DNA from 4 places in the Psychrobacillus sp. FSL K6-2843 genome. Region 2 is predicted to be linked to each of the others. Evidence: riboswitches for the same ligand, from Rfam matches in the RefSeq annotation. Region 2 holds a riboswitch; each other region holds the start of a gene.
What was found. A riboswitch is a leader RNA that binds a small molecule or an ion and turns the genes downstream of it on or off. The one in region 2 is predicted to bind cobalamin.

Region 1 (3,136 bases), 310 kb from region 2:
TTTCAGTTATTTTTATTGGTTTAAAATGATTCTCTTTCATAAAAATTATAAGAAAAATAGCCAAGCCTATCATACATACGCCTCCCACAATAATAGGAAGATTAATCATGTAGTAACCGGTTAAAATACTTAACGGAATGGCAATTAATTGACCTAAATTTCCAGCCTTAGCTCCCCTTATATATGCTAAAGAGGACTTCTCTTCTCCTATTTCATCTGCAATCCAAGCTTGCTGTGATCCGCTTGTAAAGGTATAGCCTATCCCCCATGCCACCTGGGCCAATAAAACCGTTATAAAATAAGGAAACAAACCCTCCAATAAAAAACCCGCCCCTATCAAAAAATAACCAATAATAATGGACAGCTTCCGGCTTTTTAAGTCAGATATGACGCCTGTTGGAATTTCAAAAAGAAATACGGTTAGCTCTAACACAGTTCCCACTAAAACAAGTTGCAACGGATCCAGCTTAACAACGCTTACTTGATACAACAGATTGACTGTAAATATATAAGTAAAAAATAATTGCGATAGAAAGCAAATATGAACATACAGCCGATACGAATCTTTCATTCTAATCATTTCCCTCACCTCTCTATTGATTATAAAAAGGGAAACCATCGGCCGCTTATCCAAATTTGCTATAATGAATACCTTTCTTTATGTTATAGTGAAAGAACAATTAAATAATGTGTAGATTTAGGTGTTCTTTTGTTAGCAAGAGAACTTAAAAGGGAAGTTCGGTGAAAGACCGACGCTGTCCCGCAACTGTAAATGGGAGCGATTTTTTATAAACCACTGTAAGGTTACTACGGGAAGGAAAGAAGAGCGATGAACATGAGCCAGGAGACCTGCCTATTTCAAGTACACACCACAAGCCTACGCGGATAGGGGGTGTTAAATGCAGCTATGTACAAGCAATAGCTTGAAAATACTGTCGTACGAAAAACATAATAAAATCACTGGAGCTATTGGGCTCCTGTTTTCAGCGTGGATTTTATTGAGTTTCCAAGCGTACTGACCATTAAATCATACTAACTAGCATCTTCTTTTTTATAAAAGAGGATGCTTTTTTATGTTAAAGGCGAAAGGATTTTGAAAATGAGAAAAGAGAATTTTATTGAACAATATAAACAAGTATTAATGACAAATTATGTTGCAAGTACATCAATATCTCTGCAGTCTATCTATGAAGAAATGAAAAAAGAAATTGAACTTAGTTCAACCTGGAGTATGAACGAAAAAAATATTTTTCTTCAAAATCTCATTGATGCCCATCATCAGATTAAAAATGAAATTTCAGGGAAATTGGAGGAATAAGTAAAGCGCATTCGCACGCTTCCAAAACGATTTTGCCAATATTAACTTTTGAAAAAAAGAATATATCTAAATTCTAGCTCCATGAACCCAGTGTTCAATTTATTTGGTTCGTTCAACAATCATCATTCATTGTATCTATTTATAAAACCAAAAGGCTATCTTCTATTGGAGTGGAAGGCGGAGACTCCAGTGGAGGATCACAAGCCACGGGTACCGCTCGCCGCGCCGAACGCATCCGCCTAAAGCTAAATCAAGCATGTCCCGAGTCATTTCAATACAAGTAGGATATTAATTAAGGATATAAAAAACGAACCAAATGAGATTAATCATGTGGTTCGTTTTTTTGATTTAAAGGTCTTGGTAATCCCTTTGATATTTTCCGCCGTCTTTAACTTCTGAATGGTACAAAGCTTTAAGAGCAAAGCTTTTTTCTAGGTCATGCTCCTTCATTACTTCCTTCAATCTCTTTGCTAAGTCAGGACTAAATTTTACTAGCTCTTCCATTTTAGATTTTGAATATTGCATATCGTTACCTCCCTACTATCATTGTTCATACAGTATAGCACTTGTATAAAATACATACGAAAAAATAAAGGTTTTTCGAGTATCTCCTTTTATGGAATTCTTTCTAAACAAAATGCCCTTCACTTGCGTATTCTACCCTAGATTTTCTTACCAACATATAGTCACCTTTTTTTCATTTTTACATAAAGTACTTTGACAATTCAAAAAAGAAGTGTTAACCTATTGAACAAATCTTTCCTTAAGGAAATTTATTATCATAAAAGAAAATAATATTTTTTTGGTCTAAAAGTTTCCTTTAGGAAATACTTTATTACAAAGGAAAAGGAGTGTGCTAAGTGAAAAAGATCTTATTTTTATTTATTGTGGCTGTTTTATTGGTTGGGTGTGGTAACAACAACGCAGGGGGTTCTGGGGAAGAAAAACCACTTGTCGTTACAACTACAGGGCAAATTGCAGATGCCGTAAAGATAATTGCTGGAGATTCTGTGGAGGTAAAATCCTTAATGGGCCCTGGTGTAGATCCACATCTTTATAAGGCTACTCAAGGCGATTTACAAGTATTAGAGGATGCAGATATTATTTTTTATAATGGTCTAGCGCTTGAGGGGAAAATGAGTGATATTTTTGAAAAAATGCAGAAGGACAAATCTGTAGTGGCTATTGGAGAAGTAGTTCCGAAAGATAGAATCTTAAATGACGAGGCTCATCCAGAATTATTTGATCCACATATTTGGTTCGACATTGAGGTTTGGAAATTGGCTACACACGAAATCACAAAATCACTTACGGAGGAATTTTCCACTGATGGAGATCAGTTTGCAGAAAACGAAAGAAAGTTCTTTGAGGAACTAGATGAGCTAAATGGTTGGACGAAGGAACGCATTAGTGAAATCCCCGAAGAGCAACGGGTTCTTGTTACCGCTCATGACGCCTTTAATTACTTTGGTGAAAGCAATGGGATGGAAGTTCGAGGATTACAAGGTCTTAGTACAGATGCTGAATACGGTCTAAAGGATATACAGAATATCGTTAATTTCTTAGTAGAACAAAATATTAAAGCGGTCTTTATCGAATCCAGTGTGTCAGACAAAGCCATGAATGCTGTAATTGAAGGTGCGAAGGAAAAGGGACACACCATACAAATTGGAGGAGAACTGTACTCGGATGCAATGGGAGCTGAAGGTACAGAAGAAGGAACTTATATCGGAATGTATAAGCATAATGTCAATACGATTGTTGATTCACTAAAATAGGAGGTAGCAAAATGAATGCATTACAGGTAAAGAGCTTATC
Region 2 (3,136 bases):
ATCAAATCTATTGCTGGAACTGTTTCTCGTGAAAGGCGATGATCCATTACACATTCTTCATACTTTTCTCTGAAAGAACCATCTCCACGTTTTTCATCATAAAAGTCTTCTAATGAGTAACCTTTGAGCTGACGAACCTCGTGAGGGTCAAACAAATGCCATTCTCCTCTTGCATCAACCTTTTCCATGAACAAATCTGGCAAGCATACACCAGTAAAAATATCATGTGCTCGAAGTCGTTCATCGCCATTATTTAGTCTTAAATCTAAAAATGTAAATATATCTTTATGCCACACATCCAAGTAAACAGCTACTGCACCTTGACGTTGGCCTAGCTGATCTACGCTGACAGCTGTATTGTTTAGTTGCTTTATCCATGGAAGAACCCCACTAGACGCTCCCACAAAACCTCTTATAGAAGAGCCACGGCTACGGACCTTGCCCATATAAACGCCTATTCCTCCTCCAAATTTAGAAAGTGTGGCTATGTCTGTGTTGCTATCATAAATTCCTTGTAGACTGTCATCAACCGTGTCGATAAAACAGCTAGAAAGCTGCCCGTGTGGCTTTCCTGCATTAGAAAGAGTCGGAGTAGCAACCGTCATATATAAATTGCTCATCGCCCAATAGGCTTCTTTAATTTTTTCTATGCGGTTTTCTTTTTCGTCCTTCATTAGCGTCATTGCAATAATCATCCAGCGTTCTTGTGGCAATTCTACAATAGTCTTATCAAAATCCTTCGCTACATAACGATCTAAAAGCGTTTTTAAAGCTATATATGTGAAGAGGAAGTCTCTTTCAGTAACGAGGATTTCTGCTAATTGCTCTAATTCCTCTGTAGAATAGGTTTCTATGATACGAGAATCATAAATTCCCTTAGCCGATAGCTTTTGAACGTTATCTGCAAACTTTGTATAGACTGCATCTGCCGTTGTATTTCTTCGTTCCGCTTGTTGCGAATATACTTCTGCTAAATAGATTCGAGCCGCCACAAATGTCCAATAAGGTTCATGTTCATCAAGAAAGCTCAGCGACTCTAAGGACATGGCTTTAGACCAGCTAGCAATATTGCCCTCTGGGTGTTTTTGTAGCCACTTGTCATGTGACCTCCTTAATGGTGCTATCTTTTCTTCCCCAAACTCCTGTGTTAATTGGTATAGTACCTGTTGTTTTTCTGTGTTTGAAATAGTGGTCATTTAGAATTCCTCCCTGTCTTTACATAACAAAAAAGCGATGGCTCTAGCCTCTTCGGCTGAGTCATCGCTCACGATTTTAAAGTAGGAAACAACAAGACGTATCGTTCGTTTAAAGATAGAGTCTCTCGCCCCCACCTCTCAACCCCCGAAGAAAGTGTTGCTTCACCGATAAACAGGCAGGTCTACTGGCTCGTGTTTCTTCCTTCTGCTGGCCTTCCCACGAAAAATCGCAGTGGCATATTCAACAGTCGTCCACACTTACAGTTGCGGGGACAGCTTCGGTATTTCACCGAATTCCCTTTTAAACCATAACGGTACCTTTTCATCGTATAAATACTATATATTGTGTTTTGATTACTTATATACCCTAACATATTGTGTTTAAACTTGTACATAGGTAAAAAGACTAGACGTTTGATACACAGCTTTATTTCTGTACATTAAACTAATTTCATATCCCTTTAATCGCTCTTTCTAATCTCTATTCTATATAAATTTTATAAGCTTTCGTAGCCGTATTATGAAAACTTACTTTCGTATTTATTCATACAGGCTTACCTTGCAGCTTTACCTTCTTTTTCTTAGCTTTCATATGACCGCTCCAGGAGAGGTTTGTACCCATTCGAAGAATCATTTCCAAGGGACCTCGTTTGAATACCTTCAAGTAGTAGTAGCTACCTATACATTGTAGAACAAAAATTACAAAGCCCAGCAAGACACTATTTAGCATGCCCAAAGAGCCAAATTGTCCTAAACCGTATCCGTAATAGATAAAAGTACAAATAACACTTTGCATAATGTAATTTGTTAAAGAAAGTTTCCCAACACTTTCAAAACCAATGAAAACCTTGTTACCTGAGAACTTTATAAATAGGATAGCAAATATACCAATATAGGATATACACAGTAATTGTGTACCCATTTGTAATAGAACTGCTGTCCAATTTGTTTCTTCTCCAATAATAGCGATAGATTTTAAAAGTAAACTAATTGGCAAAAGAGCCATACTTAATATATACCATTTTTGTTCTCGTTCCATGTGTAGAAATAAGCCACCCTTTGCAGCTGCCATACCAAACAAAAACATCGGTGACGTCAACAATGGTCCAAACAAAAGCATAAACAAGCTAAAAAATACTTTCTCCCCTTCACTTTCAAAATACAGTGGATCCTCTGTATTTCTGTGTTGCTTAATTTCCTCATAAGAGCCATTTTGATAGACTTCATTTGTGGTTTCTATGTATAATGATTGCTTTTCCAACTCTTCCTTACTTTTTTCTTCCATTCCGTAACTAAGAGCACCAGTCAATACAAACAAAACAGTTCCCCATATAATTAAAGTTTTCTTTTTTCTATTTAAAAAAAGTAATAGGAATAATCCCATTAACCCGTAAAAGGCTAGAATATCCCCTTCCCATAAATAGGTTGAATGAAGTAAACCTAGAATAAAAAGAAATATAAAACGTCTCCATAAATGCCTTTTTACTTTTCCGTTCTTTTTTTTAATTGATTCTGCTAGTTTTATTAATGAAAAACCAAACAAAAAAGTGAATATCGGCATAAAACTACCTTCTACTGCTATTTTAAGAATAGCATAAATAGTCTTGTCTGTGGCAGAAGCCGTAAAGTACTCTAATTCTTCCTTTCCCCATATACCGTAATGGAAAATTAACAAATTCGCTAATAATATACCAAACAAACTGATTCCTCTTAAAGCATCTATAAAACGCACTCTTTCTTCTTTCATCATGAAACCTCCTAAAAATATCTCTTAGTTAGTATAAAATGGTAAGCTTATAATAAATTGAAACTAACCTTACAGAAACCTTAAATATTTCTAGGAGTGATTTACTAATGGAAGAAACTAATATTTTGATAGTTGAAGACGAGCTTGCTATCGCTGAGATGGTAGAAATTATTTTAAGAAAAGAAAATTTTCG
Region 3 (3,136 bases), 400 kb from region 2:
AGGAGGAAGCAAAGTGCCATGGTATTTAGATAGTGCCTATAAAAGAAATAAGGATGCACCCTATACTTTTTATATTCCTAGCAAAGAAGTGATAGGTAATTTAAATATAGGAGATATGGTCAAACTAATCTTTGAAATCGAGACAAGAACAGACGGGTATGCGGGAGAAAAAATGTGGGTTGAAATTACTCACAGGGATATGGAGAACTTTAAGGGAATTCTTACGAATGATCCATTTAATCTAAGTGAGTTAAAAAGAGGACAAGAAGTATCATTTCGGACAGAACATATTTGTGACACGGAGTATAATGATCCATATTCATCCAAATGGGATTACTATTTTGACACAAAAATAATTGTGAGCAAAGATGTTTTGGAGAGAGATGAATTTAATTTTATGTTAAGAGACGAGCCAAGGGATGAGCAAGACTCTGGTTGGTCTGTATTAAGTGGTTATGAAGATGATGAATTTTTAAATAATCATGAAAATCTGCAATATATATCTATAGGGGTAATTTTAAATATTGATGACTCTATTTTAGCTTTTATTGAAGATTTACCCCTCTGTGCATATGAGAGAAATGACAATGGCGCATTCTACAAAATAAATGATTATGATTGGGAGTCCTACTTAAGTGAATAAGCTTGGACATAGATTTAGGAGGTAATTGCGTTGAATATTACTCAATTAAAACAATCACTATTTAAACGAGCTACGATTTTTGAAACAGGAGGATCTCGGCCGACGGAAGAATTGGGAGAGAGCTGGATAGGAAATGTTATGTGGGGTAGCGGAGAAAATAAATCTCCTCAGTTTGAACCAATATGTACTATATTTCTAAAGAATTTACCTTATGTACCGAAGGAGCTAAAAAACATTCAGTTAATCACTGTTTATATGGATTTTAATGTATATAATCATTTAATTGAAGATAATTTAGCTTCTTTTTTTAAGATAAATTGTTTTACTAATATTAATGAAATACAAAAGATAAATGAACAATCTTCAAGAATGAAGTCTTTTCCATTAAAACCAATATTAGTTGAGAACGATACCCCAGCATGGGATTCAGAAGATATAGAACCAGAAATTCAAGATGAAAAATATTTATCCCATGCACAAGGTTGGTGGATATCCATCCTATACACAGAGCGGAGTCTCATATGGTGAAGATTATCCGTTTGTCTTTCAGATAAGCTCTGATGCCAAGGCGCAATTCAATATAGTAGATAGTGGCAGTTTTTATTTTTTCTACAATCAAGATAAACAAGATTGGATTGTGTACTGCGATTTTTATTAATAGTCCAGTGATTACTCATAGATTACAAGGTTAAGAAATTAATGTTTCGCTAAACTCGGAAAATTGCTTGATATTAATTTATTTCTCGAATTTCTCATCTAGTCTCCATCTCGACAACATTTAATTATAAGGTATAATAAATGCAAAGCAGCAATGGAATATTTTTTGCGTAAAGGTGCTCTAGTTACGGATTGCTAGAGTTAAAAGGGAAGCTGGTTAAAGTCCAGCGCGGTCCCGCCACTGTTAGTGATGCATATGCATCATAAGCCAGAAAACCTGCCCTTACGTGCATACCCATTACCTACGCGGATAGGTCTGGTGTAGGTCAGCTATCGGTATTTTGTGGCAGATTTATACCTATCTATCTCTCATCCTAGGATGGGAGATTTTTTATTGATTTTAGGAGGAATGAAGGATGAAAAAGTTTTGGTTAATTATAGGAATGACCTTGCTTATGTTAGTTGGATGTAATGAGCAAGAGACACTTCCATCAGAAAAAGAAGATAGTTCAGAAATTGGAAATTCAGAAACTGCATTTCCGCTTACATTGACGGATGCTGTAGGCCAAGAAATCACATTAGAGGAAGTTCCGAAGACCATTATTTCCATGATTCCAAGTAATACGGAAATTCTATTTGCATTAGGGCTTGATGAGGAAATTGTCGGTGTTAATGATTACGAGAGTTATCCAGAGGAAGCCTTAGAAAAAGAAAAAATTGGTGGCATGGAGTATAACATTGAAAAAATTATCTCTTTGAATCCAGATATTGTCTTCGCTCATGAGTCCGTAGTAGGAATGGCTGACGCTGGGTTACAACAGCTACGAGATTCTGGTGTAAAGGTTTATGTAGTACAGGATGCAAAGGATTTTAACTTAACCTATACATCCATCGAGCAGATTGGTCGTGCAACAGGCAAGAATGAGGAAGCACAGGCCATTATAAAGGATATGAAGGCAAAGGTTGACGAAATTCAAGAAAAAGTTTCAAAAGTAGAAACAAAGAAAACAGTTTTTGTAGAAACCTCAGATGTGCCTGAGATCTATACTCCTGGTAATAATACATTTATGCAAGAAATTCTAACGATGGTCAACGCAGAAAATATCATGGCTGACCAAGAGGGCTGGTTCCAAGTCAGCCCAGAAGAAATTGTAAGTCGTAATCCTGATGTTATGTTAATCACGTATGATTACGTGGATGGCATTGTTGAAAAGGTCAAGCAACGTGATGGTTTCGATACAGTGACAGCTATTAAAAATAATGCAGTAGTACAAGTGGATGAGGATACCACAAGTCGCCAAGGTCCACGTTTAGTAGAAGGTTTAGAGGAAGTGGCGAAGGCTATCTATCCGGAGGCATTTAGTGAGTAAATCAATGATCGGTTACATCCTGTCACTGGCTACGTTGGCTGTAGCCATTTGGCTAGGTGTATCGGTCGGATCTGTAAAGGTGCCGATCAGTACTTTATGGGATACAGGAACAGATGCGATTGCAACTAATATAGTATGGAAGATTCGCATGCCGCGGGTTATACTCGCAGGATTAGTCGGAGCATCCCTGGCAATAGCGGGAGCGGCCTTTCAAAGCCTGCTTAAAAACCCACTAGCCGACCCTTATACACTGGGAGTGTCGTCCGGAGCATCTGTTGGTGCAGTGGCTACACTCTTTTTTGGAATTTCGGTACCTTTCTTAGGAATGTTCACCTTGCCTGTTTTCAGTATGGTAGGGGCATTAGTTACAATGCTCATCGTTATTTCCTTCGCAAAGCTAGTAGATCGCGCGATGAAAATGGAAACGATTATTTTAACAGGTATTATATTTAGCTCATTTCTTGGC
Region 4 (3,136 bases), 590 kb from region 2:
TAACTATTGCTTGGCGTTCCTTTGTATTCAACATATAAAGCTCTTTTTCTAACGTCTCAATATAAATATTCGCTGTCATGTCTCTCTCTCCCTCGGTACTATTCATTAGATAGTACTATACCATAACACTATTATTCATTGCAAGGTACCGGTTTTAAAACAAAAGAAGTTGGTCTCCTCAAAACGAGACCAACTTCTACTTTATTCAAATATCTCTGGATAAACGGTTTTAGCTACTAGTTCTACAGCTTCACCAATTCGTGGTCCTGGGCGAGACATAATGTCCTGATCTAATTGGAAAATGGAGTTGTTTTGCACTGCCTCCAACTGATTCCAGCCTGAACGAGCCTTAATCTCACCAATTGGATCTTCTACATAATTTACGGTAGTCAAGATAATCGGAGGATTTTTCTTAATGACATCTTCCTCAGATAATTTAATCCATCCCTCTTGGTCTCCAAAAATATTTACAACTTTAGCTTTACTCAAAACTTCTTGTTGGAAAGTATTTTTTCCTGTTGTAAAAATTTCTGGAGATGGGCTTATTTCAAAGTAGACGTGTTTCTGATCGCTTACACCTGATACTTTGTCCTGAACACTTTGAATAGTAGTTTTAATAGAGTCAACAAGATCGGTTCCTTTATCCTCTACTCCCATTACTGCGGCCAACTGTTCAATATCTCCATAGACGTCTTCAAATGATAGCGCCGATTGAATGACAAAAACATCTAACCCCGCGTCTTCCAACACTTTAAGCTCTTCCTCAGATCCAGTTGTATAAGCAATCACAACATCTGGATTTATCTCTAAAATACGTTCTGCGTTGAACTTCATAGAATCGGAAACTCGTTCAATTTCTAGTGCCTCTTCTGGATAGGTATCGTATTCTGTAGCTCCAACAATTTTATCTCCTACACCAAGGGCAAACAGGATTTCTGTGTTACTTGGTTGTAGAGACACAATCGTTTCCGGAACTTCTTCGAATGTAACTTCTTTCCCCATATCATCCGTTACAGTATATTCTTTTACTTCTTGTACAGAATCTGTTTCAACAGCTGTATTTTTTTCAGCCTCTTGGCAGCCTACAAGTAAGATAGAAAGTATTAGTACCGCTAACCAATTCCTTAATTGTTTATTCATTTGTTAATCCTCCACTTTTTTCTTATTTCTCATCGGATATGATTTACTGACAAATTGAATCTCTTCTACTCCATGATGCTTATTTACATATACCGCCATTGCAAACAATACATTTGCTAATAGCTGTGTGTAATCAAACAAAATCTCTGGTACTTCTCTTTCTAATGAAACTTTATGTAAAGCCCTTACAGATTTTTTTGCTTCACTACGACACACGTGTAATTCACATGCAGCTGTTGAGCCTTGTGGAAGTACGAATATATCTACTCTTCCTTCCACTTCACTTACGTAGAAATCATACATATCACTTAGAATTTGTAAATCCTCTTCATTGATTGCTAGCTTCCCTCTAACAGAACCATTTACGTGATATGCCATCGGTGCCAGATACATTAAATCCTCGTAAACTCTTGGAATATCTTTTGTTAAAGATGCGGCCAATCCAATACGTGTGGTCAATGAGTCTGTTCGAATCTCAAAGTCTACTGTAGACGGCTTTTCTCTCATAAATGGATAACAAATATATCGCATGTCTTTTTTCAATGCTCTGCCCCCTTTCCAAGTTATTTGTGAATTTTCGGCAATACAATACTCAACTTCTTACAGCACAAAAAAACGCCACCCTAAAAAAGGGCGGCGCAATACCTATTTATCGTTAGAAATTTAATCGAAAATAGAAACGTGCCGTACAACCCCTTAACTTCCGAAGAGTATTTATACGTTCAAGAAAAGGCCGGTCTCCTGGCTCATGCATCATTTTACTCTAAGAACCTTCCCATTGGCTTTTAGCCAACAGTGGTATTTTTCTTATTTCATCAGCATTTACAGTTGCGGATACAGCTTCGGTTTTTCACCGAATTCCCTAATTAAGCTGACAAGTCAGCACCTTTTCCCTGCAAAAATTATTCACTTATCGTAAGTGTACCATAGCCTTTCAATTGGTGATAGAAGCTTGTGAAACAACCAGCTTTTTACTCTTTTATTAGCTATAAAGTCTGCAATTATTTTGTTTCTCATTCAATTTATGCTACTGTTTTTATATGAAAAAATTTATTCCACTTTTACTTTTACTTGTCTTTGTATTTATAGCCTCCGGGCAGACTTCCGAGCAACAGTCTTTGGAGGCCGTGCTTAAAGAATGGCTTCCAAACAAGCCATTGGAGTCCTTTTTATCATTATTTCATATTCCTTATTGGGGATTCTATGTCTCTGTCGAGGAACGTGGCTACTATGCATTTGTCGAATTCTTAATAAGAAAAGGAGTCCACTTTTTTTATTTTGGTTTGATTAGTTTAGCTATTTATATTGCTTTGCCGAAGAGAAAGTATCGAAAACTTACTGCAATAATGATTACCTTTCTTCTAGCAGTCGCAGATGAATTCCATCAATCCTTTACGAGTGGACGATCTGCCCTTTTTCAGGATGTTCTATTAGATACAGGCGGGGCTATTTTTGTCATGCTTCTGCTAACGTTTGTTCAATGGTTGAAGCATAGAAAAAACGCTAACCTTTAGAAGGAAGCGTTCTTTCCCTATCTATTTACATCTTTTTCTCAACAAGAAAACAATCCCTAGCGTGACTACTGAAAAAACAGTAAGTATTTGATTAAACGGAAGGACAGGCTTGAATTTAACTTCCTCCGCAGTGATTTCATATACTCCAACCGGTTTTATCGAAAAGGCACCACCGCCTCCTTCTCCTTGACCTGTAGAATTTTCTTCATCGGAAATCGTGTCACCTCCACCTCCGCCTCCACCTACAAAATAATTAACTTTGGCAACAGGTAAGATCCTTTTGTTCTCCAATACAATTGGTTCTCCGTATATAAGAGACACATCTTTTTCTCTGGAAAACTTTTCGAAAATGGAACGGACTGGGGATTGAAACAATGGTAGCTTTCCCCCTTGTTTTTCTAAGTTACTTGATTTTTCCTCCATTAAATTATCTCCTTTAATTTAGAATAAGTGTCATGTGATGTTCTTCGTAATAGACGTCT

Region 1: linked by a shared signal. The riboswitch ahead of MKY94_RS20785 (hypothetical protein) and the one ahead of MKY94_RS01220 (ribonucleoside-diphosphate reductase subunit alpha) in region 2 are both predicted to bind cobalamin.
Region 3: linked by a shared signal. The riboswitch ahead of MKY94_RS03125 (ABC transporter substrate-binding protein) and the one ahead of MKY94_RS01220 (ribonucleoside-diphosphate reductase subunit alpha) in region 2 are both predicted to bind cobalamin.
Region 4: linked by a shared signal. The riboswitch ahead of MKY94_RS19105 (hypothetical protein) and the one ahead of MKY94_RS01220 (ribonucleoside-diphosphate reductase subunit alpha) in region 2 are both predicted to bind cobalamin.

Annotation. Positions count from the first base shown of each region.
Region 1 is NZ_CP152021.1:4,050,928-4,054,063, forward strand. Features, by position in the region: gene MKY94_RS20780 (MFS transporter) at 1-580, opposite strand, end outside; cobalamin riboswitch at 683-872, shown strand; gene MKY94_RS20785 (hypothetical protein) at 1,100-1,318, shown strand; gene MKY94_RS20790 (hypothetical protein) at 1,667-1,843, opposite strand; gene MKY94_RS20795 (zinc ABC transporter substrate-binding protein) at 2,179-3,096, shown strand; gene MKY94_RS20800 (metal ABC transporter ATP-binding protein) at 3,108-3,136, shown strand, end outside.
Region 2 is NZ_CP152021.1:228,375-231,510, reverse strand. Features, by position in the region: gene MKY94_RS01220 (ribonucleoside-diphosphate reductase subunit alpha) at 1-1,196, opposite strand, end outside; cobalamin riboswitch at 1,354-1,533, opposite strand; gene MKY94_RS01215 (DUF418 domain-containing protein) at 1,741-2,946, opposite strand; gene MKY94_RS01210 (response regulator transcription factor) at 3,051-3,136, shown strand, end outside.
Region 3 is NZ_CP152021.1:630,840-633,975, forward strand. Features, by position in the region: gene MKY94_RS03110 (DUF2185 domain-containing protein) at 14-643, shown strand; gene MKY94_RS03115 (hypothetical protein) at 674-1,171, shown strand; gene MKY94_RS03120 (DUF1963 domain-containing protein) at 1,116-1,301, shown strand; cobalamin riboswitch at 1,458-1,600, shown strand; gene MKY94_RS03125 (ABC transporter substrate-binding protein) at 1,717-2,670, shown strand; gene MKY94_RS03130 (iron ABC transporter permease) at 2,663-3,136, shown strand, end outside.
Region 4 is NZ_CP152021.1:3,768,203-3,771,338, forward strand. Features, by position in the region: gene MKY94_RS19095 (DUF1700 domain-containing protein) at 1-79, opposite strand, end outside; gene MKY94_RS19100 (ABC transporter substrate-binding protein) at 202-1,140, opposite strand; gene MKY94_RS19105 (hypothetical protein) at 1,144-1,683, opposite strand; cobalamin riboswitch at 1,854-2,045, opposite strand; gene MKY94_RS19110 (VanZ family protein) at 2,181-2,654, shown strand; gene MKY94_RS19115 (spore germination protein GerW family protein) at 2,676-3,077, opposite strand; gene MKY94_RS19120 (GNAT family N-acetyltransferase) at 3,091-3,136, opposite strand, start outside.